Regions from separate parts of the Specibacter sp. AOP5-B1-6 genome, predicted to be linked through region 3. Evidence: riboswitches for the same ligand, from Rfam matches in the RefSeq annotation. Region 3 holds a riboswitch; each other region holds the start of a gene.

Region 1 (5,364 bases), on a different contig from region 3:
CCCCATTCCAGCGATTCATCGGCACTAAGGGCGGGGATCTGCCACGGCCCGTTGATCATCATGGCCGCCTTGCCGGACATGAACTGGTCCTTGACATCGCCCTGGCCCCAGTTGATGACGCTCTTGGAGGCGGCGCCGCTGTCGACGAGGTCCTTCCACAGCTGCAGGGCTTCCTTGTTTTCCGTGGAGTCCAACGCTGCCTCGCTGCCGCCGTTCGTCCACATGAACGGCAGGAACTGCCAGGCGCCCTCATACGTGGCAATGGCCGAGAAGGCGACGCCGAACTGGCTGTCCTGGGTCAGCGCCGCGGCCGTTGTCTTGAGTTCGTCCCAGGTTATGGGCGGCGTCAGCCCGGCGTCGGCCAGGATCTTTTTGTTGTAAAAGAGCCCCAGGGTGTTGGCTGTGGGCGCCAGCCCGTAGACGTCTCCCTCATACGTTCCGGCGTCAAGCATGCCCTGGGCGAAACCGGAGGTGTCCACATCGAAGTCGCTGAGCGGGGCCAGTCCGCCGGTGGAGGCAATCTCCTGCAGGTCTGGATTGTCCAGCATCAAGATGTCGGGCAGGGTCTTGGAGGAGGATTTCTGCAACACCTTTTGAATCAGGTCCTTGCCGGGCACCACTTCGCGGTCGATCGTGACACCGATCTCGCTTGCGCACTTGTCAATGGCCGTTTGGATCAGGGCCTTGTCCGGATCGTTGTTGTAGTAGTCCATGAGGGTCAGCGTGGACCCGTCACCGGAGGCGCTGCCGCCCCCGCCTCCGCAGGCTGTCAGGACGAACGGGGCGATGGCTGCGATGGCCAAGAACTTGGTCATGCGGGTCTTAGTTTGAATCTTCACGGTAGCTCCTTTGCTCGTTGTGGTGGTGCGGTGGTGCGGTGGTGCGGTGGTCGAAGCGCTTCGATCTGACTCGGCGGCCCTGGACTTGAATGCCGGAGGGCTGTGTCGCCGTCGTCCGCCCCGGAGAGTGCCGGGACCGACTCGCAGTAAAGCGCTTTACTTGCGGCTGTGACATTGATCATGCCCGCATCGAGGCTGCCTTGTCAAGGAAAAATAAAGCGCTTTACTTTATGTCGTTCATGCAGCAGAATGTGACTAAAGTTGGGTGAGGCAGCTTTGACCAAGAGCGACTGGGAGGAGCAGCATGGCGACCATGCAGGACGTGGCCAATCTGGCGAATGTGTCGTTGGCGACCGTTTCCTTCACGATCAACAATTCAAAGCCCGTCTCACCCAAGACCCGCGCCAAGGTGGAACGGGCGATGAAGGACCTCGGGTACCGCCGCAACGCCGTCGGCAGCGCCCTGGCCAGGGGCCGGACTCATGTACTGGCGCTGCTGTACCCGGCATTGCAACACCGTTTTTCACCCACGTCGGTGCAGTTTTTTACCAGCGCCGCTGATCAGGCAAGGCAGCGCGGCTACAACCTGGTGCTGTGGCCCATGAGCAACGACGCCGAGGCCGTCACCGAGCTGACCTCGTCGGGCCTGGTGGACGGCGTGGTGCTCATGGAGGTGCAGCTTGACGACCCCCGCGTGGCCGAGCTCTCCGGCAGCAACGTCCCCTTTGCCTTGATTGGCCGAACTCGGGACACCACAGGCATCCCCTTTGTGGACGTTGACTTTGAATCCGCTGTGGAGAACGCCGTTGACCGCCTGACCGCGCTGGGCCACACGGATCTGGTGTTGATCGACGGCGGTGTCGGCAACCAGCTGCTCGGCGGGTATGGGCCGGTGGCAAGGACGCGCAAGGCGTTTGGCGAAGTCACGGCCCAGCGCGGACTTGCCGGAGCCATCATGAGCGGGTTGCAGTCGTCGGCAGGAGGCCGCGTGCTGGCAGCGGAGTTCGCCGCCAGCCACCCGGACGCCACGGGCGTTTTAATGATGAATGAACATGCGGGCCCCGGCTTTGTCGCCGGGCTGCAAAAGGCCGGTTACCGTCTGCCGCAGGACATTTCCGTGCTGGCCCTGGCCTCGTCTCTGGACACGGCCAGCATGTCCGAGCCGGAAATGGCCGTCCTCGCTTCCCCGGCGGACGAGCTCGGTCGGCTCGGTGTTGACACACTGATAGACCAGATCGACAAGAAGGACGATCCACTCCCGCAGCTGTTGATCGGGTGCGCTTATTCTCCCGGCGCCACCATGGGGCCGGCCCCGAAGCAAAAGCGCTGACCGCAGGCGCTGGGGCAGGGGCCCTGGCCCCAACCCCGGCCAAGGCTCGCGTTAAATCTTCGTGATCACCGTGCTGAACGGCGTGGCGTTGCTGAACAGGTCCTGGACGGGGCAGCGTGCTTCCACCGTGCGGGCGAGTTCGTCATAGCGTTCCTGCGTTTCCGGGCCCGTGATGTTGACGGCCAGCCGGATGTCGCTGAATCCCGGGCGGACGGCTTCGTCGATGCCGAACAGTCCGCGCACGTCAAGGTCGCCCTCGGCATGGATCGTGATGTCGTCCACCTGGATGCCCAGCTGCTCGGCGTACAACCGGTACACCACCACCTGGCAGGAGATCACCGCGCCCAGCGCGTACTCGACCGGGCTGGCGGCCGTGTCGTCCCCGGCCAGTGCGGCGGGCTCGTCCACGGTGAACTGGTGTTTGCCGGCGCTGATGCGCGTGGCCACCGAGCCCACCCCAACCCCGGCCACTTTGTAGGTCAGTTTCCCGTTGTCCGGATTGGCGCCAATCCGCTGGGCCCAGGCCGCGCCGGCCTCGCCGAACCGGACCGAGCGCTCCGCGGCGCCGTCGATGTTGCCGGTCTGCTGCGCGCCGGACTGCTGTGAATCGGTCAGGGTTGCTTCGCTCATGGTGTTTTCCTTTGCGTCGAGGCGAGTGCCGCGCACCGCGCCATACTTACGCCGACGGCCGGTGCCGGAGGCGTCGAATCCTCACCCGGGGCACCCCACCATGGTTGCGAGGGTTGCCGCCCGACCGGCCAGGGCCGCATGGTCGAAGCTCTTGATTCTGTCCGTCAGTCTGCCCGCCGCGGACACCCCGCCCCAAGCCATCCGTCACATGCGGCAACAATGTCCAAGGCAGTCCCAAGCACGACGCCGGGCACTCCCCCACCAGCCGGCCGTCGCCTTGGGAGTGCGAGACGCACGCCACTGCCGTCCGGCGGACACCCGGAAGCAACTTAAGATGGATTCATGAGCGCAACACTTGTCGCAAAGGACCTTTCCGGAGGCCACGCACACCGCACCTTGTTCACCAACCTTTCCTTCACGGTGGCCCCCGGCGACGTGATTGGCGTGGTGGGCGCCAACGGTGCCGGCAAATCGACACTGCTCAGCTTGTTGGCGGGGGCGGCCACGCCCCAGGGCGGAACCGTCAGCACCGCCCCGCAGGACGCCTTTGTCGGCTGGCTGCCACAAGAACATGAGCGGATCAAGGGAGAATCCGTTGCCGCCTACATCGGCCGGCGCACCGGCTGCACCCAGGCCACCGAAGACATGGAAACCTCCGCAGAGGCGCTTGGTTCGGGCAACTCCGCCGCCGACGACACGTACGCCACAGCCCTTGACCATTGGCTCGCGTGCGGGGCAGCGGACCTCGACGACCGCATTCCGGCAACGCTGGCCGAACTTGGCCTTGAGGTGGATCCGGACGCGCCCATGACTGGACTCTCCGGCGGGCAGGCCGCCCGCGTTGCCCTAGCCGCGCTCCTGCTGAGCCGCTTCGACGTCGTGCTTCTGGACGAGCCCACCAACGATCTGGACCTCGCCGGGCTGGCGCGGCTGGAGGATTTCGTGAAGGGGCTGCGCGGCGGCGTCGTGCTGGTCTCGCATGACAGGGAGTTCCTGGCCCGCACCATCACCTCGGTGGTGGAGCTGGATCTGGCGCAAAACAAGGTGGCCGTGTACGACGGCGGCTACGACTCGTTCCTCGAGGAGCGTGCCATCGCCAAGCGGCACGCCCGCGAGGCCTACGATGAGTTTGCCGACAAGAAGGCCGACCTCGTGGGGCGGGCGCGGACACAGCGTGAGTGGAGCTCGCAGGGGGTGCGCAACGCCATGAAAAAGGCCCCCGACAATGACAAGCTCCGCCGCAAGGCAAGCGGCGAATCCTCCGAAAAGCAGGCCCAAAAGGTGCGGCAAATGGAGTCCCGGATCGCGCGGCTCGATGAGGTTGAGGAACCGCGCAAGGAGTGGGCGCTGCAGTTCAGCATCGGCGCCGCACCGCGCTCCAGCACCGTGGTCTCCACCTTGAATGCGGCGGTGGTGCGGCAGGGCGGCTTTACGCTGGGGCCGGTCTCGATGCAGGTCAACGCCGGCGAGCGCATTGGCATCACGGGCCCCAACGGTGCGGGCAAGTCCACCCTGCTGCGGCTCCTGCTGGGCCGCACTGACCCGGACGACGGCGTTGCCTCCCTGGGCGCCAACGTCGCCATCGGCGAGATTGACCAGGCACGCAGCCAGTTCCCCGAGGGGATGCCTCTGGGGGAAGCTTTTGAGGGCCTGGTTCCGGAGCTGAACCAGGGCGAGGTCCGCACGCTGCTGGCCAAGTTCGGGCTGAAGGCGGACCAGGTGACGAGCCCCGTGGGCGCCCTGTCCCCCGGCGAACGGACCCGCGCGTCGCTGGCGCTGCTGCAGGCCCGCGGCGTCAACGTGCTCGTGCTCGATGAGCCAACAAACCACCTTGACCTGCCGGCGATCGAGCAGCTTGAGGAAGCGCTGGAGAGCTACGAGGGAACGCTGCTGCTTGTCACCCACGACCGCCGGCTGCTGGAAAACGTCCGACTCGACACCCGCTGGGCCGTGCAGGACGGCCGGGTCCTGGAGCTGTAGCCGCGCTCCGGATGCTGCCCGGCGTTGCTTGGCAGGGACGATGAAGCCGGCGCCCGTGGCGGCTGGCATTGCCGTGCCGCCACGGACGCGTCGTGCCGGATCAGGAGAAGTTGATGCCCCCGTCGATGAGGACCGTCTGGCCCGTCATGTGGTCTGAATCCGGGCCGGAAAGGAACGAAACCAGTTTGGCGACATCCTCCGGCTCCGAGACCCGGCCGGCAAGGATGTTGTCCACCTGTGCCTGCAGTGCGCTGCCGCGCGGAGTGCCGTCCCGCTGGGTGAGCTTTTCGTCGATGAGGTCCCACATGGCCGTGCCCACGACGCCCGGCGCGTAGGCGTTGACCGTGATGTTGTGCTTGGCAAACTCCATGGCCGCAGCCTGGGTCAGTCCGCGGACCGCCCACTTGGTTGCCGAGTAGGACGCCAACACCGGGAACGGCCTGAAGGCGACGATGGACGCTGCGGCAATGATCTTCCCGCCCGTGCCCTGTGCGATGAAGCGGCGGGCAGCCGACTGGTAGGAGTAGTAGACGCCCTTGATGTTCACATCGATCATCCGGTCCAGGGCTTCAGGCTTGACGTCGA
Region 2 (5,364 bases), on a different contig from region 3:
CTCTCGACTAAGTGTGCCCTTAGCCACATGGGACGTCAGATCTCATGCGGCTGCGGCGGCGCCGCCCGTGGGGCAGAATTGAGGGGTGACTGATTCTGGAAACACCCCGTTGTCCCTGCCCACCCCTGCCGCCCGGGAGGACCGCATCAGTGCCGCCATTGCCGCGGAGCTCGGTGTCCGCCAGGCCCAGGTTCGCGCTGCGATTGCCTTGATGGACGACGGCGCCAGCGTCCCCTTCATTGCCCGGTACAGAAAAGAAGCCACGGGGACCCTGGACGATGCCCAGCTCCGCGATCTGGAGGAGCGGCTGCGGTACCTGCGCGAGCTTGAGGCCCGCCGGATTGCGGTGCTCGAGACCATCCACGGCCTGGGCAAGCTGACGGCCGGGTTACGCCGCTCCATCGACGCGGCCGCCACCAAATCCGACCTGGAAGATCTGTACCTGCCGTACAAATCAACCCGCAAGACCAAAGCCGACGCCGCGCGTGAAGCGGGACTGGAGCCGCTGCTGGATGCGCTGTTGGCAGACCCGTCCAGATTCCCCGCCGTCGAAGCGGACGCCTTTGTCGACAACGCCCGCGGAGTGGCCAGCGCCGACGACGCACTGGCCGGCGCCCGCGCCATCTTGATTGAACGGGCCGGGCAGGACGCCGTGCTCGTGGGCGGGCTGCGCGAGAAGCTCTGGAAGACCGGTCGGCTGCGCTCCTCGGCGAAAGCCGGAAAGTCCGTGGACGGCGAGAAGTTCAAGGACTACTTTGACTTTGCCCAGCCTCCGCACACCCTGCCCAGCCACCGCGTGCTGGCGTTGCTGCGCGGCGAAAAGGAAGGTGTGCTCTCACTGGATTTGGCCGAGGCCGATCCCCGGGACGCAGACGCACAGGCCCAGGCGCGTTCCCGCTATGAAAGCGCCGTGGCCCAGTCCCTGGGCATTGCCGAATCCGGGCGTGCGGCCGACACCTGGCTCATGACCAGTGCGCGCCTCGCATGGCGCACCCGCATCCTGACCCGGCTCTCGGTGGACCTGCGGGTGCGGTTGTTCCAAAGCGCGGAAGAGGAATCGGTCCGGGTATTTGCCGCCAATCTGCGTGATGTGCTGCTTGCCGCGCCGGCCGGAAACCGCGCCACCCTGGGACTTGACCCGGGGCTGCGCACGGGCACCAAGGTCGCCATTGTCGACGGCACCGGCAAGGTCGCGGCCACCGACACCATCTATCCCCACGCCCCGGCCAAGCGCTGGAACGAAGCCCTCGCCACGCTGGTGTCCCTGGCGCAACGACACAACGTTGAACTGGTGGCGATCGGCAACGGCACGGCCAGCCGGGAAACCGACAAACTGGCGGCCGAACTGGTCGCCGAACTCAAGCGCGTGAGCCCTGGCCAAAAGGTCACGAAGCTGGTGGTGTCCGAGGCCGGGGCCTCGGTGTATTCCGCCTCCGCACTGGCGAGTGCCGAGCTGCCCGGCATGGATGTGTCCCTGCGCGGGGCCGTGTCCATTGCGCGGCGCCTGCAGGATCCGCTGGCCGAGTTGGTGAAGATCGACCCCAAGTCCATTGGTGTGGGCCAGTACCAGCACGACCTCACCCCGGCGAAGCTTGAACGTTCCCTGGGTGCCGTGGTGGAGGACTGTGTGAACGCCGTGGGCGTGGACCTGAACACGGCCTCTCCCGCGCTGCTGGCGAGAGTGGCCGGCGTCGGCCCGCTGTTGAGTGAAAACATCGTGGCACACAGGAACGAACACGGGCCCTTCACCAAGCGCCGCGAACTGCTCAAGGTTGCCCGGCTTGGCCCGAAGGCCTTCGAGCAGTGCGCCGGGTTCCTGCGGATCACCGGGGGAGCGGAGCCGCTCGACGCCTCCAGCGTCCACCCGGAGGCTTATGGGGTGGCGCGCAAGATCCTGGCCGCCGTTGGTGCTTCGACGGCGGAAATCTCCGGGGGAGTGGGCGCTGCGGGTGCCGTTAACCCGGGCGAATTTGTCGACGGCAGTTTCGGCCTGCCGACGGTGCAGGACATCGTTGCCGAGCTGCAAAAGCCCGGCCGCGACCCCCGCCCCCGCTTTGAAACCGCCACCTTCACCGACGGCATCGAGAAAATCACCGATCTGCGTCCGGGCATGATCCTGGAAGGAACGGTCTCCAATGTGGCGGCGTTTGGCGCCTTCGTTGACATTGGCGTGCACCAGGACGGGCTGGTCCACGTCTCGGCCATGAGCAATTCCTTTGTGTCCGATCCGCATGCAGTGGTCAAATCCGGCCAGGTGGTGCGTGTGAAGGTCCTCGAGGTGGAGCCCGAACGCAAGCGCATCTCCCTGACCCTGCGCCTGGACGACGAGGTGGGGGCCGGTGCCAAGACGGGAAATTCCCAGCCCGGGAAGCCCGACGCCGGCTCCCGGACTTCCGGACGTCCCTCGCCGAAGGGCGGCGCTGCCGATGCGCGCGGACGAGGGCAGGGCCGGCAGCCGGGCTCCACCCAGGGCTCCACCCAGAGTTCCAACCGGGGTGCCGGGGCGCAGGGCCGCCCCAACCCGGCAGTTCGGTTGGCCAATTCAGCCGCGCCGTCGGCCAACACCGCCATGGCCGAGGCGCTGCGCCGGGCAGGACTGGGCAAGTAAGTCCACAGCCCGGCGGCAGGGGGCGGGCGCTGGAAGGTGCGTGTCCGGCGTCGTCCGTGGTTGTTGACTGCATCAACTGCTTCCCGCTCCGCAGTTGCATGCCCAGTCCAGACGGAATGGCCCCGAAACGGCAAGCGGTCATCCGGTTGTTCAGCCGAAGCCACCTTTTGGGCCAAAAATCAAGCAGTTCTTCGCTTAAGTCATAAAGTTGTCACAATCTTGCGGCATTGCGGGGTTTCTTCCACACTGGATGCAGGTCATGAGTGTCAGCGCACAGCCCCGGCTTGCTGACCGGCAACCCTCCTTCCGCGGTGGGGTGCCCCGGGTGAGGACCTGGCATCGAACCGACCGGTTGCGGTGCAAGCGCGGGCCATCGATTTCAAGGCCCTTCCGTGCAGTCTGCGCCGGAGGGTTTTGTTGCAGGCCTCTAGTGTGAAGGATTCCATCCATGAGTAACGGTTGGTCATTTGAAACCCGTCAGATCCACGTAGGCCAGCAGCCGGACGCCACCACCGGTGCGCGGGCCCTGCCCATCTACCAGACGACGTCGTTCGTGTTCCCGTCGGCCGAAAGCGCAGCCGCACGGTTTGCCCTTGCCGAGCTGGAGCCGATCTACACCCGCATCGGCAACCCGACCACGGATGCCGTGGAGCAGCGCGTTGCCAACCTGGAAGGCGGTGTCGGTGCCCTGCTGCTCGCCTCGGGCCAGGCCGCAACGACCTTCGCCATCCTCAACGTGGCCGAGGCCGGGGACCACATCGTCTCCAGCCCGAGCGTCTACGGCGGCACGTTCAACCTGCTCGCGCACACGTTGAAGCGGCTCGGCATCGAGGTCACGTTTGTGTCCGACCCCGACAACCTGGACGAATGGCGGTCCTCCGTCCGCCCGAACACGAAGGCATTCTTTGGCGAGACGGTGTCCAACCCGCGCCAGGACGTCCTGGACCTGGAAAACATCAGCACCATTGCCCACGAGGCCGGTGTGCCGCTGATCGTTGACAACACCCTGGCCACCCCGTACCTGCTCCGTCCGCTGGAATGGGGCGCCGACATTGTCATCCACTCGGCCACCAAGTACCTGGGCGGGCACGGCACCGCCATTGGTGGCGTGATTGTCGACGGCGGCAAGTTTGACTTCGCTGCCGACCCGGAGAAGTTCCCCGGCTTCAACACCCCGGACGAAACCTACAATGGGCTGGTGTTTGCCCGCGACCTCGGCGTCGGCAGCGCCCTGGGCGCCAACCTGGCCTACATCCTCAAGGCCCGCGTGCAGCTGCTGCGGGACCTGGGCTCCGCCATCTCACCGTTCAACGCCTTCCTCATCGCCCAGGGCATCGAGACGTTGAGCCTGCGCGTTGAACGCCACGTCAGCAACGCCGTGACAGTGGCCGAATGGCTTGAAAGCAATGAAAATGTGGAGGCCGTGGCCTACGCAGGAATCCCCTCCAGCCCCTGGTTTGAGCGCGGACGCAAGTACGGGCCCAAGGGCATCGGCGCCATCGTCTCCTTTGACATCAAGGGCGGTGCGGAAGCCGGCAAGCGCTTTGTTGACGGCCTGGAGCTGCACTCCCACGTCGCCAACCTGGGCGATGTGCGATCCCTGGTCATCCACCCGGCGTCCACCACGCACGCGCAGCTTTCACCCGAGCAGCAGCTTGCCGCCGGCGTGCGCCCGGGACTGGTGCGGCTGTCCGTGGGCCTGGAAAATGTTGCCGACATCATCGCCGACCTTGAAGCCGGGTTCCGCGCCGCAAAATCGTCCGTGAGCTGAATGAGCCGCGTGACAAAGACGGCAGCGGAGCGCAACATGGTGACCCCCGAGATTGAAACCAGCACACCCGAGCCGGCCGGCAGTTCCTGGTCGGCCGCTGTTGGCCAGGGCGGCGGGGTGCTGCGTTCGGTTCACATCGGCGCACTGCCGCTGGAAGCCGGGGGCGTGCTGCCCTCGGTGACCATGGCCTTTGAAAGCTGGGGAACGCTGAACGCCGCCGGCGACAACGGCGTGCTCATCCAGCACGCCCTCACCGGAAGCACCCATGTCAGCCGCGGCGATTCCGAGGAAGACGGCTGGTGGGAAGGCCTCGTGGGCCCCGGCGCCGTGATCGACACCGACAAATACTTTGTTGTGTGCGCGAACATCGTCGGCGGCTGCTACGGCACCACCGGCCCGTCCAGCATTGCCGGGGACGGCAGGCCGTACGGTTCCCGCTTCCCGTTCGTGACCATCCGCGACTCCGTCCACGCCGAGGCGCGCCTGGCCGACGCCCTTGGTGTCAGCTCCTGGCACGCCGTCATTGGCGGATCCATGGGCGGCGCGCGGGCGCTGGAGTGGGCTGCCACGTACCCCGGTCGTGTGCAGCGCTGCGCCGTGGTGGCGTCGTGCGCGGCCAGCACCGCCGAGCAAATTGCCTTCGCCCAAGCTCAGGTGCTGGCGATCCGCCAGGACCCGAACTTTGCCGGCGGGGACTATTACGACGGCGCAGCCCCCATCTCAGGCTTGGGGCTCGCCCGCCGGATTGCCCACATCACCTACCGGTCTGAAACGGAGATGGAGTCGCGCTTTGGCCGCAAGGCCCAGGACGACGGCGGCACCATCAGCCACGGCCGGCTCGGAACCGACGCCGTGGGCAGGTACCAGATTGAAAGCTATCTGGACCACCAGGCCCACAAACTGGCGGGCAGGTTCGACGCCAACAGCTACATCGCCATCACCGAGGCGCTCATGAGCCACGACGTCACACGGGGCCGCGGCACAC
Region 3 (5,364 bases):
TGGGGGATCCGTTGGCGCGGGCCAGCAGCGCGGCGGAGCCGGCCGTGGATCCAACATCGACGGCACCGGCGCGCAGCGCCTCGTTGGCCTTGTTTGAACCTGCGGACTGCAGCCATTTCACGGTGACACCCTTGTCCGCCAGGGTCGCCTCCAGCCAACCCTTTTCCTTGATGACCAGGCTCAACGGGTTGTAGGTGGCAAAGTCGATGGTCAGTGTGCCGGACCCGCCGCCATTGCCGGCTGCGTCGGTGGCTGCGTTTTCACCGGCGCAGCCGGCCAGGGCCAGAGCGGAGACAGCGGCGGCGACGCTTAGGAAGGAACGGCGGTTGACAGAGTGTGAAACAGGCATGAGGGTCCTAAAAATGGTTGCGGTGGTGAAAGTGTGTGAAGCGCAGCTGCGCAGGAGTGCAGGTGCGCTCGAATGGGGAGGCTAGTGGCCGTCGACGCCGAGACTGGCCAGCAGCGAACTGCGCAGGCCGGCCAGTTCTGTTGACGCCCGGGCGCGGGGGCGCGGGCCGGGCACTTCGACCGTGCGCACAATGGTGGACCCTGGGCGGTCTGTTCCGTCCGGTCCGAGCAGGATGATGCGGTCGGCCAGCTGCAGCGCCTCATCGACGTCGTGGGTGACCAGCAGGACGGTTGCGGGCTCGGCGGCGTGCACATCCAGCAGCAGGTCCTGCATGGTGATCCGGGTCAGGGCGTCCAGGGCGCCGAAGGGTTCGTCCAGCAGTAAAACGCCGGGATTGCGGGCGAGGGCGCGGGCCAGGGACGCCCGTTGTGCCATGCCGCCGGAAACCTCCCGAGGCCTGTGCCCGGCGAAATCCGACAAGCCCACCAGTTTCAGCAGTTGTTCCACCGCTCGGCGGCTGCGGGTGGCGTCCGCGTCGGAGGGCACACCAATCGCCACGTTTCCGGCGATCGTCCGCCAGGGCAGCAGGCGGGGCTCCTGGAATGCCACGGCACAGCGCGCATCAATGCCGGACACGGTGGTTCCGTCGATGGACACGGCGCCGGTGCTCGGGGCATCGAGCCCGGCCACGGCACGCAGAAGAGTGGATTTCCCGCAGCCCGAGGGTCCGAGCAGGGCAACAATCTCCCCGGCCCGCACGTCAAACGAAACATCACGGAGCACCGTGTGGGTGCCGGCCCCGGAGCCAAAGGAACGGCCCAGCTCATGAAAGGACACCGGCATGGCGGCCGTGCCCCGCGGATCAAAGACTGGCGGGGACGCTGAGGCTGAGACTGGTGTGGGCGGCGAAAGTAAAGCAGACATGGCAACACTCCATCGGTCCTGGCGGTAGCACCCTGCCGGTATCGACACCCACAAAGGGGGCCGACCAGGGTTGCTGCGGCGTCGTTGAGCCAGATCTCTCAGCCGCTCGGGATGGTCACCTTCAGACTAGGGCCCGGCACCGGACCGACAGAAATTGGCGGACGTGCAGCGGTTCGCGAAGCGTAACAATTCAATTGGCCGACCTCTGCAGGGACGGCATAAGCTCAGCTCATGGCACATGTAAACGACCCCGCAACCATTCGCCGCCTGCTGACAACGCCGGGCCGCTGGGCGGTGGTTGGACTCTCCAACAATCCCCGCCGCGCCGCCGTCGGCGTTTCCTTGTTTTTGCAGCAGCACCTGGGCCAGGAGATCATCCCGGTCAGCCTCAAGGGCGACGACGTCCACGGCGCAACGGGCTATAAAACACTGGCGGAGATCCCGGGCCGCATTGATGTTGTTGACTGTTTTGTGAATTCCACGAGGGTTGGCGACGTGGTTGACCAGGCAATTGCGGTGGGCGCCCGGGCCGTCTGGCTGCAGCTGGGTGTCATCGACGAGGCGGCGGCACAGCGGGCAGTGGACGCCGGCCTGGATGTCGTCATGGACACCTGCCCCAAAATCGAGGCTGCCGCACTGGGCCTGTAGCCGCACTGCGCTGGCGGCAGCGGGGATTATTTCCAGAGCCGGCTGCTGGCCAGTGCCGCACCTTCGCCAAGTGCCGCCAGCTTGGCTGCCGCAATCTGCGGGTGCACGCGGCCGCCGAGTCCGCAATCAGTGGAAGCGATGATGCTTTCTCGCCCCACCACCGAGGCAAAGCGTTCAATGCGGTCGGCCACAAGTTGCGGGTGTTCAACCACGTTTGTTGCGTGCGAGACGACGCCCGGCACAATCGACTTGCCCTCGGGCAGCTTGGTGTCCTGCCAGATCTTCCACTCATGTTCGTGGCGGACGTTGGCTGCCTCGAAGGAATATGAGCCCGCGTTGATATTCAGCATGGTGTCAACCAACTCGGGGAACGGCAGGTCTGTGGTGTGCGGGCCGTGCCAGGACCCCCAGCACAAGTGGAAGCGGATCTGGTCTTGCGGCAATCCACGCAGTGCGTAGTTCAACGCCTCAACCCTGATTTGGGTGAACTTCAGGTAGTCCTCAATCGAGGGGGCCGGGGTGATCTGATCCCAGTTCTCGGCGATCGAGGGGTCATCGATCTGCAGCGTCAACCCGGCGTTGATGACGGCAGTGTATTCCTCACGCAACACATCGGCGCAGGCGTAAATGAACTCTTCCTCCGTGGCATAGTGCTCGTTGGAGATGCGGGAGGCGCTGCCGGGAGACAGTGCGGCGACGAAACCTTCCTCGACGCCTGCCCGGGCCATGCCGGTGGTGAGGTTCTTGATGTCGGAGGCGACGGCGTCGTGCCCGGTGTAGGTCAGGGGACCGGTGCACTTGGGGAACAGTTTTGCGCCGGCGGAGAAGATGCCGGAGGCGGGGTCGTTGTAGGCCTCGGCAAAGATGGTGCGGTCGCGGCGGTGCACAAAGCCCGTCAGGGCAATGTTGCCGGGCGTCGACTCGACGGGGTCGAGAGCCCATTTTTGGTCCGCGTCCAGCTCCAGTCCGCCCATGCGGGCGAAGGAGTAGGACCACCAGGCGCCGTAATCGACGGCGGTGGACATGGCATGGCCGAACTCGCCATCGTTGACGATGTCAATGCCGGCGGCTTGTTGGCGTGCCACCACGTCAACGACGGACTCCTGCAGCAGCAACTCAAATTCCGCCGTGGCACCGTCGGCTTCCTTCACCTTATTGGCGGCGAGCAGGGCGGGCGTGCGGGGCAGCGAACCGGCATGGCTGGTGCGGATGTGGGTGGTATTTAAAGACACGAGTGGATTCCTTTCCATCGTTTCTGGCGGTAGCACCGTTCCTTGGCCTGCCGAAGTAATTCGGCGGGCGTTGGAGGGTTGCTGCGGCGTCAACAAGCCAGGTCTCTCGGCCGCTCTGGATGGGATGTGTGTCAGCCTAGCGTCCGGCAACGCCCCGCAAAAATTGTTTGCCGCATGTGACGCGCAGGACCCGTCAGCCAGATTATGATCAAACCATCGCGGCAATGCCCGCGCACCGTTCCTGACAGTCGATGCTGAACGCCCAGAAGGAAGACATGCCGCACCATCTTGACCATTCGCGCCGCCGGGCACGCTGGATGGGGTTCTTGATACTCGCCGTGGCCGTTGCCCTGATGGTCGCCGGTTTCTGGTGGGTCGCCGCAACGACCAGCTTGGGCGGGGACCCAGCCCTTCCGGCGGCAAGCGCAGGGGATGCCGGCAGCAGCGCGGCGACGGCCCCGTCTGCCACGCCAGTCGCGTCAGGCCCGTCTGCCACGCCAGCCCCGCCGAGCACGGCGAAAACTGCCTCGGCGGACCCGACGGGGGCCCCGGCGTCGGACATTCCGGCAAGCACGCCGGCGATCGATCCGGTGACTGATCCGGTGACAGGGAGGGTCAGCACCCTCGACGGGCTCGTGCCGGACTACGTCCTGCCGCCAATCGAAAATGGGCTGGCCCCTGTGCTGACCAAGGTGCCCACCGAGCAAAAGGTGGTGTTTCTGACCATTGACGACGGCGCCCTGAAGAGGGACTCGGATTTGGCGCTGCTGGAGAAGAACGGCATCAAGGCGTCGCTGTTTCTGGCGCACACATTCGTTGCGGGCGATCCCCAGTATTACCAAAAATATGTGTCGGCCGGGCACTTGATCGAGAACCACACCATGACCCACGACCTGGGTTTCATCAAGTTGAGCTACGAACAGCAAAAAGCAGAGATCTGCGGCATGGCCGATTACGAGGAGCAGCAGTACGGACGTCGGCCGATGTTCTTCCGGCCACCCGGTGGGCCCTACACGCAGGCCATCCGACAGGCCGTGGCGGAGTGCGGCATGAAGGCGATCATTGACTGGGAAGCCAAGGCGAACGCCGGTGGCATGGACTATCAGATCGGGGCCGGGCTGCGGCCGGGGGACATTGTCTTGATGCACTTCCGGCCGGAGTTCCCGGACGACCTTGGCGCATTTCTGCAGGCGCAAAAGGCTGCCGGACTCAAGGTTGTGCTGCTCGAGGACTACCTGGCCACTCCATAGCCTGACGGCTGGGGAACCGGCACGTGCCGCCGGGCTCTTCAACGGGTAGCGTTGATGCCATGACGCGCATTGTTTACTACACGGCGGCAACGCTGAACGGCTATCTGGCGGACCGGAACCACTCGCTGGACTGGCTCTTTGCCGTTGACGACACGGACGGGCCGGACATTGCGGGATTCATGGACACCATGGGCGTCTTTGTGGAGGGTTCCTCCACCTACGAATGGGTTCTCAAGGCGGAGAACCTGCTGGCCGAGCCCGCCAAATGGCAGCAGTACTACGGAAGCAAGCCCACTTACGTGTTCACCTCCCGGACGCTGCCCGTGCCTGAAGGGGCGGATGTGCGCTTCGTCAACGGTCCTGTCGCCGATGTGCTGGACGAGATCAAGGATGCCGCCGGCGACCTGGACGCGTGGGTGGTTGGCGGCGGCGACCTGGCCGGGCAGTTCCTGGATCTTGGGGCACTGGACGAACTCGTCGTCACGATCGCCCCGGCCGCACTGGTTGGCGGGGCGCCGCTGCTGCCGCGCAATGTGGGGGCCGACAGGCTCAAGCTGAGCGCCGCCAGCAAGCACGGGGAGTTCGCGATGCTGAGCTACGCAGTGCTCAGCGCCGCAGCGTCCGGCTCCGCAGCGGCCGGCGAAGAAGCACGGACGCAGCCATGAGCCTCAATGCGGAATCCTTGCGTGCGGCCGCGCTGGCCCTGGCCGGTGCCTACGAGGACTTCCCCTTTGGGCCCGAACTCAGCGTGTTCAAGGTCAGGGCCAGCAGCGGCGGCGAACAACGCACAGGCAAGGTGTTTGCCCTGGGCGACCTCAACGTGCCGGCGCTGTCCATCAGCTTGAAATGCGATCCGCTGCTGGCTGCGCAGTTGCGCACCGCGCACGCGGGCATCGTCCCGGGCTACCACCTGAACAAACGGCACTGGAACACCGTGGACTGCACGGCGGTGGACGCGGAC
Region 4 (5,364 bases), on a different contig from region 3:
GCGCACCCGCAGTGTCATCATGCTGCTCGGCCCCCTCCTTGACGAGGAAGACCCCTACCGCATCCCCTACGCCGGCGGCTGCGACCTCGGCACGCGCACCGTGGAGCCGCACATGCAGGCCCTGCGCGAGTTTGGTCTCACAGTGAACGCCCACGACGGCTTCTACCAGGTGCAGGCGCCGTTGAGCGACACCGTGGACAGGACCTTTGTGCTGACGGAACGCGGCGACACCGTGACGGAAAACGCCATCATGGCCGCCGCGCACCGCGAAAGCACAACCGTCATCCGCAACGCCAGCCCCAACTACATGGTGCAGGACCTGTGCTTCTACCTCCAGGGACTGGGCATCCGGGTGGAAGGCGTCGGCTCCACCACGCTGACGATCACCGGCAAGGCCCGCATCGACGTCGACATTGAATACGCGCCCTCCGAAGACCCCATCGAGGCCATGTCCCTGATCACCGCGGGCATCGTGACGAAGTCCAAGGTGACGGTCAAGCGCGTGCCCATCGAGTTCATGGAAATTGAGCTGAAGGTGCTGGAGCAGATGGGCTTCCGCTACCTCAAGTCCGCCGAATACATGGCCCGCAACGGCCAGACGCGGCTCGTGGACATCACCACCCTGCCCTCCGAATTAAAGGCTGCGCCGGACAAGATCCACCCCATGCCGTTCCCGGGCCTGAACATCGACAACCTGCCGTTCTTCGCCGTCATCGCCTCCTGCGCGGAGGGCACCACGCTCATCCACGACTGGGTTTATGAGGGCCGCGCCATTTACCTGACGGAGCTGAACCGCCTCGGCGCCGGCGTTCGCCTGCTGGATCCGCACCGCATCGACATCAAGGGTCCCACGGCCTGGCGTGCCGCCGAGATCGGCTGCCCTCCCGCGCTGCGCCCGGCCGCCTGCATTCTGCTGGCCATGCTCGCCGCGAAGGGCACCAGCGAACTGCGCAACATCTACGTCATTGAGCGCGGCTACGAGGACCTGGCCGAGCGCCTGAACACGATTGGTGCCGAGATCGAGTACTTCCAGGACTGACTGTTCCCGCAGCCCCGCCGTCCCCGTTGAAAAGGGACGGCGTTCGCGGTTAAAGCGGGTGCGCGGACACCCGCCGATTGCGCAAACGCCGTCCCTTTTCGCGGCGGCCACACTCCGCGTAGGCTCAGCAGCATGTTTTCTTGGACCAAACGCGATTCCACAGCGACCCTTCCTCCCGTTGCCATCCCAAGGGACGGCGGCATCCCGTGGCGGGGTGCCGGGCTGACGGCCACCGATGTGGACCTGCCGCGCGGACGCAAGGGCACCAAGCTGATGCACTGCGTGCAGCTGAGCACCGGCGACGTCACCGTGACCATGCTTCAGGCGGACATTCTGGAGCTGCTCAATGGACGGGTCGGCATCGTCGATCCGATCGGGGCCGACTCGAGTGTCTTCCTGTGCAATGCGGCAGGGGTTGATGCGGCGGCAACTGCCGGCAAGGCCGCCGAGGCGGGCAAATGGATGGCAGCATTCCCCGGTGACGCGCTGGCGCTGCTGGTAGTCCCCGTGAGCGAGCCGCCGGCCGCCATCATGTCCGGCGCCGACGTGGCCAGCTTCTCCGCATGGGCGCGCAAGCTCGCTAAATAGCAGCCAGGGCTCCCGCCAGATCGGCCTTGAGATCTTCCACGTCTTCCAATCCCACGGACAGGCGCAGGAAACCGTCGGAGAGTCCAATGGCCGCCCGGCCCTCGGGCCCCATGGCGCGGTGTGTGGTGGTGGCCGGGTGCGTGATGAGCGACTTTGTGTCGCCGAGGTTGTTTGAAATGTCGATGATCCGGAGGGCATTCAACAAGGAAAACGCCGCGTCCTTCGTGGTGCCGCCGGCAGGTTCGGCCAGTTCAAAGGTCAACACCGTGCCGCCGGCCTTCATCTGTTTTTTGGCCAGCTCATGCTGCGGGTGCGAGGGCAGATGCGGGTACAGCACGCGGCTGACCTGCGGCTGCGCTTCCAGGAACTCGCCCAGCGCCAGTGCGCTGTTGCATGAATGCGTCACGCGCAGGTTCATGGTTTCCAGCCCCTTGGTCAGCACCCAGGCGTTGAACGCGGACAGCGCCGGCCCGGTATGGCGCATCAGATTCTTGACGGGTCCCTCGATGAACTCCTTCGAGCCCAGGATGGCGCCGCCCAACACCCGCCCCTGCCCGTCAATGTGCTTGGTGCCCGAATACACAACAATGTCGGCACCAAAGTCGCCGCAGCGCTGCAGCAGCGGTGTGGCGAACACGTTGTCAGCCACCACCTGTGCACCCGCGGCGTGGGCGAGGTCGCACACCGCCTGCACGTCAATGATTTCCTGCATCGGGTTCGACGGGGACTCAAAAAACACGGCCGTGGTGGGCACACTCAGCGCCTCGCGCCATTGCGCCAGATCGGGCCCGTCAACGAAGACGGTCTCCACACCCCAGCGCGGCAGCAGTTCGTTCAGGATGACAAAGCACGAACCAAACAAGGAACGCGAGGCAACCACCCTGTCCCCGGCAGCCAGCAAGGCACCCAGCGCGGTGAACACGGCGGACATGCCCGACGCCGTCGCAAAGCACGCCTCCTTGCCCTCCAGCAGCCGCAGCCGTTCCTGGAAGGTGGCGACCGACGGGTTCCCGTAGCGTGAGTACACAAAGCGGTCCACCTCCCCCGTGAATGCCTGCTCGGCGGCTTCGGCGGATTCATACACAAAGCCGGAGTTTAAAAAGAGGGCTTCGGAGGTTTCCTGGAAATGGCTGCGGTCAAGTCCGCCGCGCACGGCCTGGGTGTCTTCGGCCCAGCCGGCTGCGTGCTCGTTAAAGTTGCTCAATTGCTGTTCCCTTGGCTTTCGCTGATGGTGTCCTGTTTTTGGCACGCGGGTGAAGTACGACGGCGGCCCAAGCGTCCGGCTGTTCGCCCGCCTTTGTTTGTGGCGGGGTCAGTGCCAGGGCAGCTTGCGGTTTTTCCAGCCGTTGACGACCCTGTCGCCATAGCCGTCCTGTATGCCTTCGAAGCCTTCAAGGACGTTGTAGGCCGTGTAGCCGGCGGCTGTTGCGGCCTCGGCTGCGGCAATGGAGCGCGCGCCGGAACGGCACAACACCACCAGCTGCTTGTCAGTGGGCACAACGGCCTGGAGCTCGGCCAGGAACTGCGGGTTGTTGGTGCCGTTGGCCAGGTTCCACTGGATGAAGACCGGTTCGGCGCCCAGTGAGGAGGTGTCGGGGACGCCGATGTGCGCCCATTCACCCTCGGTGCGCACATCCAGCAGGACGGCTCCGGCCGCCACATGCTCCCACGCCGATGCGGGGGCCAGATCGCCTGCGTAGCTCATGCGATGCCCTCGCCGTCGAACTCCAGCTCGGCGTCGAGATCATCCACGGCCGTGGCCACCGCGGCATCGCTGGTGGCAACAGCCTGCGGGAGGATCACTGCCTGGGCGCAAATGACGCTGCTGCCGTTGAACGTGACAGCAGGCCCGCCGTGCAAAACATAGCCTTCCGCCAGGGCTGTTGAAATGCGCTCACAAAACGAGCGGTCGTCGGGACCGGTGATGAGCCGATAGGCCAGGGGGGAAGCGTCCGCGGACATGGTGTCTCCTCAGTGCAGGTGGCCGAGACTGCAAGCGGGAGCTGGTGGCGGTGGTGCAAGCCCGGTTCTCAATGCCGGAGAACCTGCTTTGGGCGCCGCAGGGGGTTCACGCTTGCAAACATCAGCCGTGGGAAGCTGGGTTTGCCGAGTATTCACCCGAGGCACCCCGCCGGAAAGAGGGTTGCCGGCCAGCAAGTCAGGGCTTGGCGCTGGCACTCATTACTCCCTTGCAAACTAACACAGGAAGCGTGGAGGCTGGGAAATCCCGGGCTCCCATGTGGCGGAACATGACGCGGGAGCAAGGGGGCCGGGTACCTGCCGGCGTGGGCCCGGCCAGCAGTTCCTTGGCGGACAACTCAACTACTATTTGACCCCCAGTGTGGCGGTCTTTTGCGAACGTTCGCGTTGTTGGGCCATGAGCAGGTCAAACTCGTCCCGCCATGCCGGCGACACATCCAGGGCCTGGGAAACGGCTTCTTCATGGCTGAGTTCAACCGGGAATCCGTAGGTGTCCGACAAGGTAAAGAAGGCCTGGCCGCCCAGCTGCCCCTCGGCGGAAAAGCGCCGCAGTTCCCGCAGCCCCTTGGCAAGGGTGCGGCGGAAGGAGCGCTCCTCCTTGCTGAGCGAGGTTTCGATCTCCTGCTGCCGGGCGGCCAATTCGGGGTAGGCGTCCCCGTACATGGACACCACCACGGGCACGAGGGTGCCCAGGAAGTTCTTTTCCACGCCCAGCCCGTGGGCGAACCGCATGGCCCGCCGCAGCAAGCGCCGCATGACATAGCCCTGCTGCTTGTTGCTCGGGCGCACACCGTCATTGGCCAGAAAAATAGCACCGCGGGCATGGTCCGCAATGATGCGCAACTCTGTCTGGTGTGCTTCATATGAGGTGCCCGCCAACTCTTCCAGCCGTGCCACCAGGGGCCACAGCAGGCTGGTCCTGAAGACGTCGGGACTGTCGATCGCCGCGGCGGCAATCCTTTCCAGCCCGCCGCCAAAGTCAACCTGGTGTCTGGGCAGCTTGATGAATCCTTCCTGCTTGCGCTGGTATTCCATGAAGACCGAGTTGCCGATCTCCAAGAACTGTCCGCCATCGGAATTTTGATGCGTAAAGGCGCCGTAGGCGGTGTCATGCTTCACGTCGGGGAAAAAGTAGAAGACCTCCGTGTCCGGGCCGCAGGGATCACCGATTGGCGTTGCATCCGGGGATCCGCCACGGGACCACCAGTTTTTGTCGCCATAAAAAGCAATGCGTGCGCCTTGGTTTCCCACGGCGTTGCCGTGTTCCTCCGTGCGCAGGTCCACCCGGTCGGCACTCACGCCGGCCGCGAGGAAGAGCCGTTCCCAAATGTCCGCGCTGTCATCGTCGCGCGGTATGTCCCGGTCCGGGTCCCCGTCAAACACGCTGACAAAGATGCGTTCGGGGTCAAGTCCCGCCACGTGGGTGAGGAAGTGCCACAAGGCCGGGATCTGCTCTTCCTTGAAGTAGGCCCCCAGGCTCCAATTGCCCAGCATTTCAAAGAATGTGGTGTGCCGGTTGTCGCCAACTTCCTCCATATCCTGGGACCGCAGGCAGGTCTGGCTGTCCGCAAGTCTGTCACCCGACGGATGGTCGGCTCCCAAAAGGTAGGGCAGCAGCGGCTGCATCCCGCTTCCGGTGAACAGCGTGGTGGGATCGTTGCGGGGAACCAGCTCGGCCCGTTCCAGCACCGCATGGCCGGATCCGGCCTGATACTCCAGAAAGAGGCGGCGAATGTCCGAGGTGGTCAACGGTGCGG

Evidence for each region. Region 3 has a riboswitch for S-adenosylmethionine ahead of ACT3TS_RS11135 (cobalamin-independent methionine synthase II family protein). Riboswitches for the same ligand answer to the same signal wherever they lie in the genome.
Region 1: it holds a riboswitch for S-adenosylmethionine, as region 3 does, so the genes downstream of both, ACT3TS_RS05465 (OsmC family protein) here and ACT3TS_RS11135 (cobalamin-independent methionine synthase II family protein) in region 3, are expected to answer to the same signal.
Region 2: it holds a riboswitch for S-adenosylmethionine, as region 3 does, so the genes downstream of both, ACT3TS_RS00810 (bifunctional o-acetylhomoserine/o-acetylserine sulfhydrylase) here and ACT3TS_RS11135 (cobalamin-independent methionine synthase II family protein) in region 3, are expected to answer to the same signal.
Region 4: it holds a riboswitch for S-adenosylmethionine, as region 3 does, so the genes downstream of both, ACT3TS_RS10720 (DUF1737 domain-containing protein) here and ACT3TS_RS11135 (cobalamin-independent methionine synthase II family protein) in region 3, are expected to answer to the same signal.

The regions. Positions count from the first base shown of each region.
Region 1 covers NZ_JBQSVT010000007.1:127,833-133,196, forward strand. Annotated here, with positions in the region: gene ACT3TS_RS05455 (sugar ABC transporter substrate-binding protein) at 1-839, opposite strand, end outside; gene ACT3TS_RS05460 (LacI family DNA-binding transcriptional regulator) at 1,144-2,169, shown strand; gene ACT3TS_RS05465 (OsmC family protein) at 2,221-2,799, opposite strand; SAM riboswitch class IV at 2,837-2,956, opposite strand; gene ACT3TS_RS05470 (ABC-F family ATP-binding cassette domain-containing protein) at 3,142-4,779, shown strand; gene ACT3TS_RS05475 (SDR family NAD(P)-dependent oxidoreductase) at 4,880-5,364, opposite strand, start outside.
Region 2 covers NZ_JBQSVT010000001.1:163,333-168,696, reverse strand. Annotated here, with positions in the region: gene ACT3TS_RS00815 (Tex family protein) at 86-2,608, shown strand; SAM riboswitch class IV at 2,864-2,980, shown strand; gene ACT3TS_RS00810 (bifunctional o-acetylhomoserine/o-acetylserine sulfhydrylase) at 3,057-4,379, shown strand; gene metX (homoserine O-acetyltransferase MetX) at 4,389-5,364, shown strand, end outside.
Region 3 covers NZ_JBQSVT010000018.1:59,490-64,853, reverse strand. Annotated here, with positions in the region: gene ACT3TS_RS11150 (aliphatic sulfonate ABC transporter substrate-binding protein) at 1-349, opposite strand, end outside; gene ACT3TS_RS11145 (ABC transporter ATP-binding protein) at 431-1,273, opposite strand; SAM riboswitch class I at 1,280-1,391, opposite strand; gene ACT3TS_RS11140 (CoA-binding protein) at 1,505-1,921, shown strand; gene ACT3TS_RS11135 (cobalamin-independent methionine synthase II family protein) at 1,948-3,153, opposite strand; SAM riboswitch class I at 3,165-3,279, opposite strand; gene ACT3TS_RS11130 (polysaccharide deacetylase family protein) at 3,429-4,403, shown strand; gene ACT3TS_RS11125 (dihydrofolate reductase family protein) at 4,463-5,068, shown strand; gene ACT3TS_RS11120 (MmcQ/YjbR family DNA-binding protein) at 5,065-5,364, shown strand, end outside.
Region 4 covers NZ_JBQSVT010000017.1:55,312-60,675, forward strand. Annotated here, with positions in the region: gene ACT3TS_RS10700 (UDP-N-acetylglucosamine 1-carboxyvinyltransferase) at 1-1,039, shown strand, start outside; gene ACT3TS_RS10705 (hypothetical protein) at 1,172-1,627, shown strand; gene ACT3TS_RS10710 (O-succinylhomoserine sulfhydrylase) at 1,620-2,831, opposite strand; gene ACT3TS_RS10715 (rhodanese-like domain-containing protein) at 2,940-3,332, opposite strand; gene ACT3TS_RS10720 (DUF1737 domain-containing protein) at 3,329-3,589, opposite strand; SAM riboswitch class IV at 3,693-3,813, opposite strand; gene ACT3TS_RS10725 (alanine--tRNA ligase-related protein) at 3,953-5,364, opposite strand, start outside.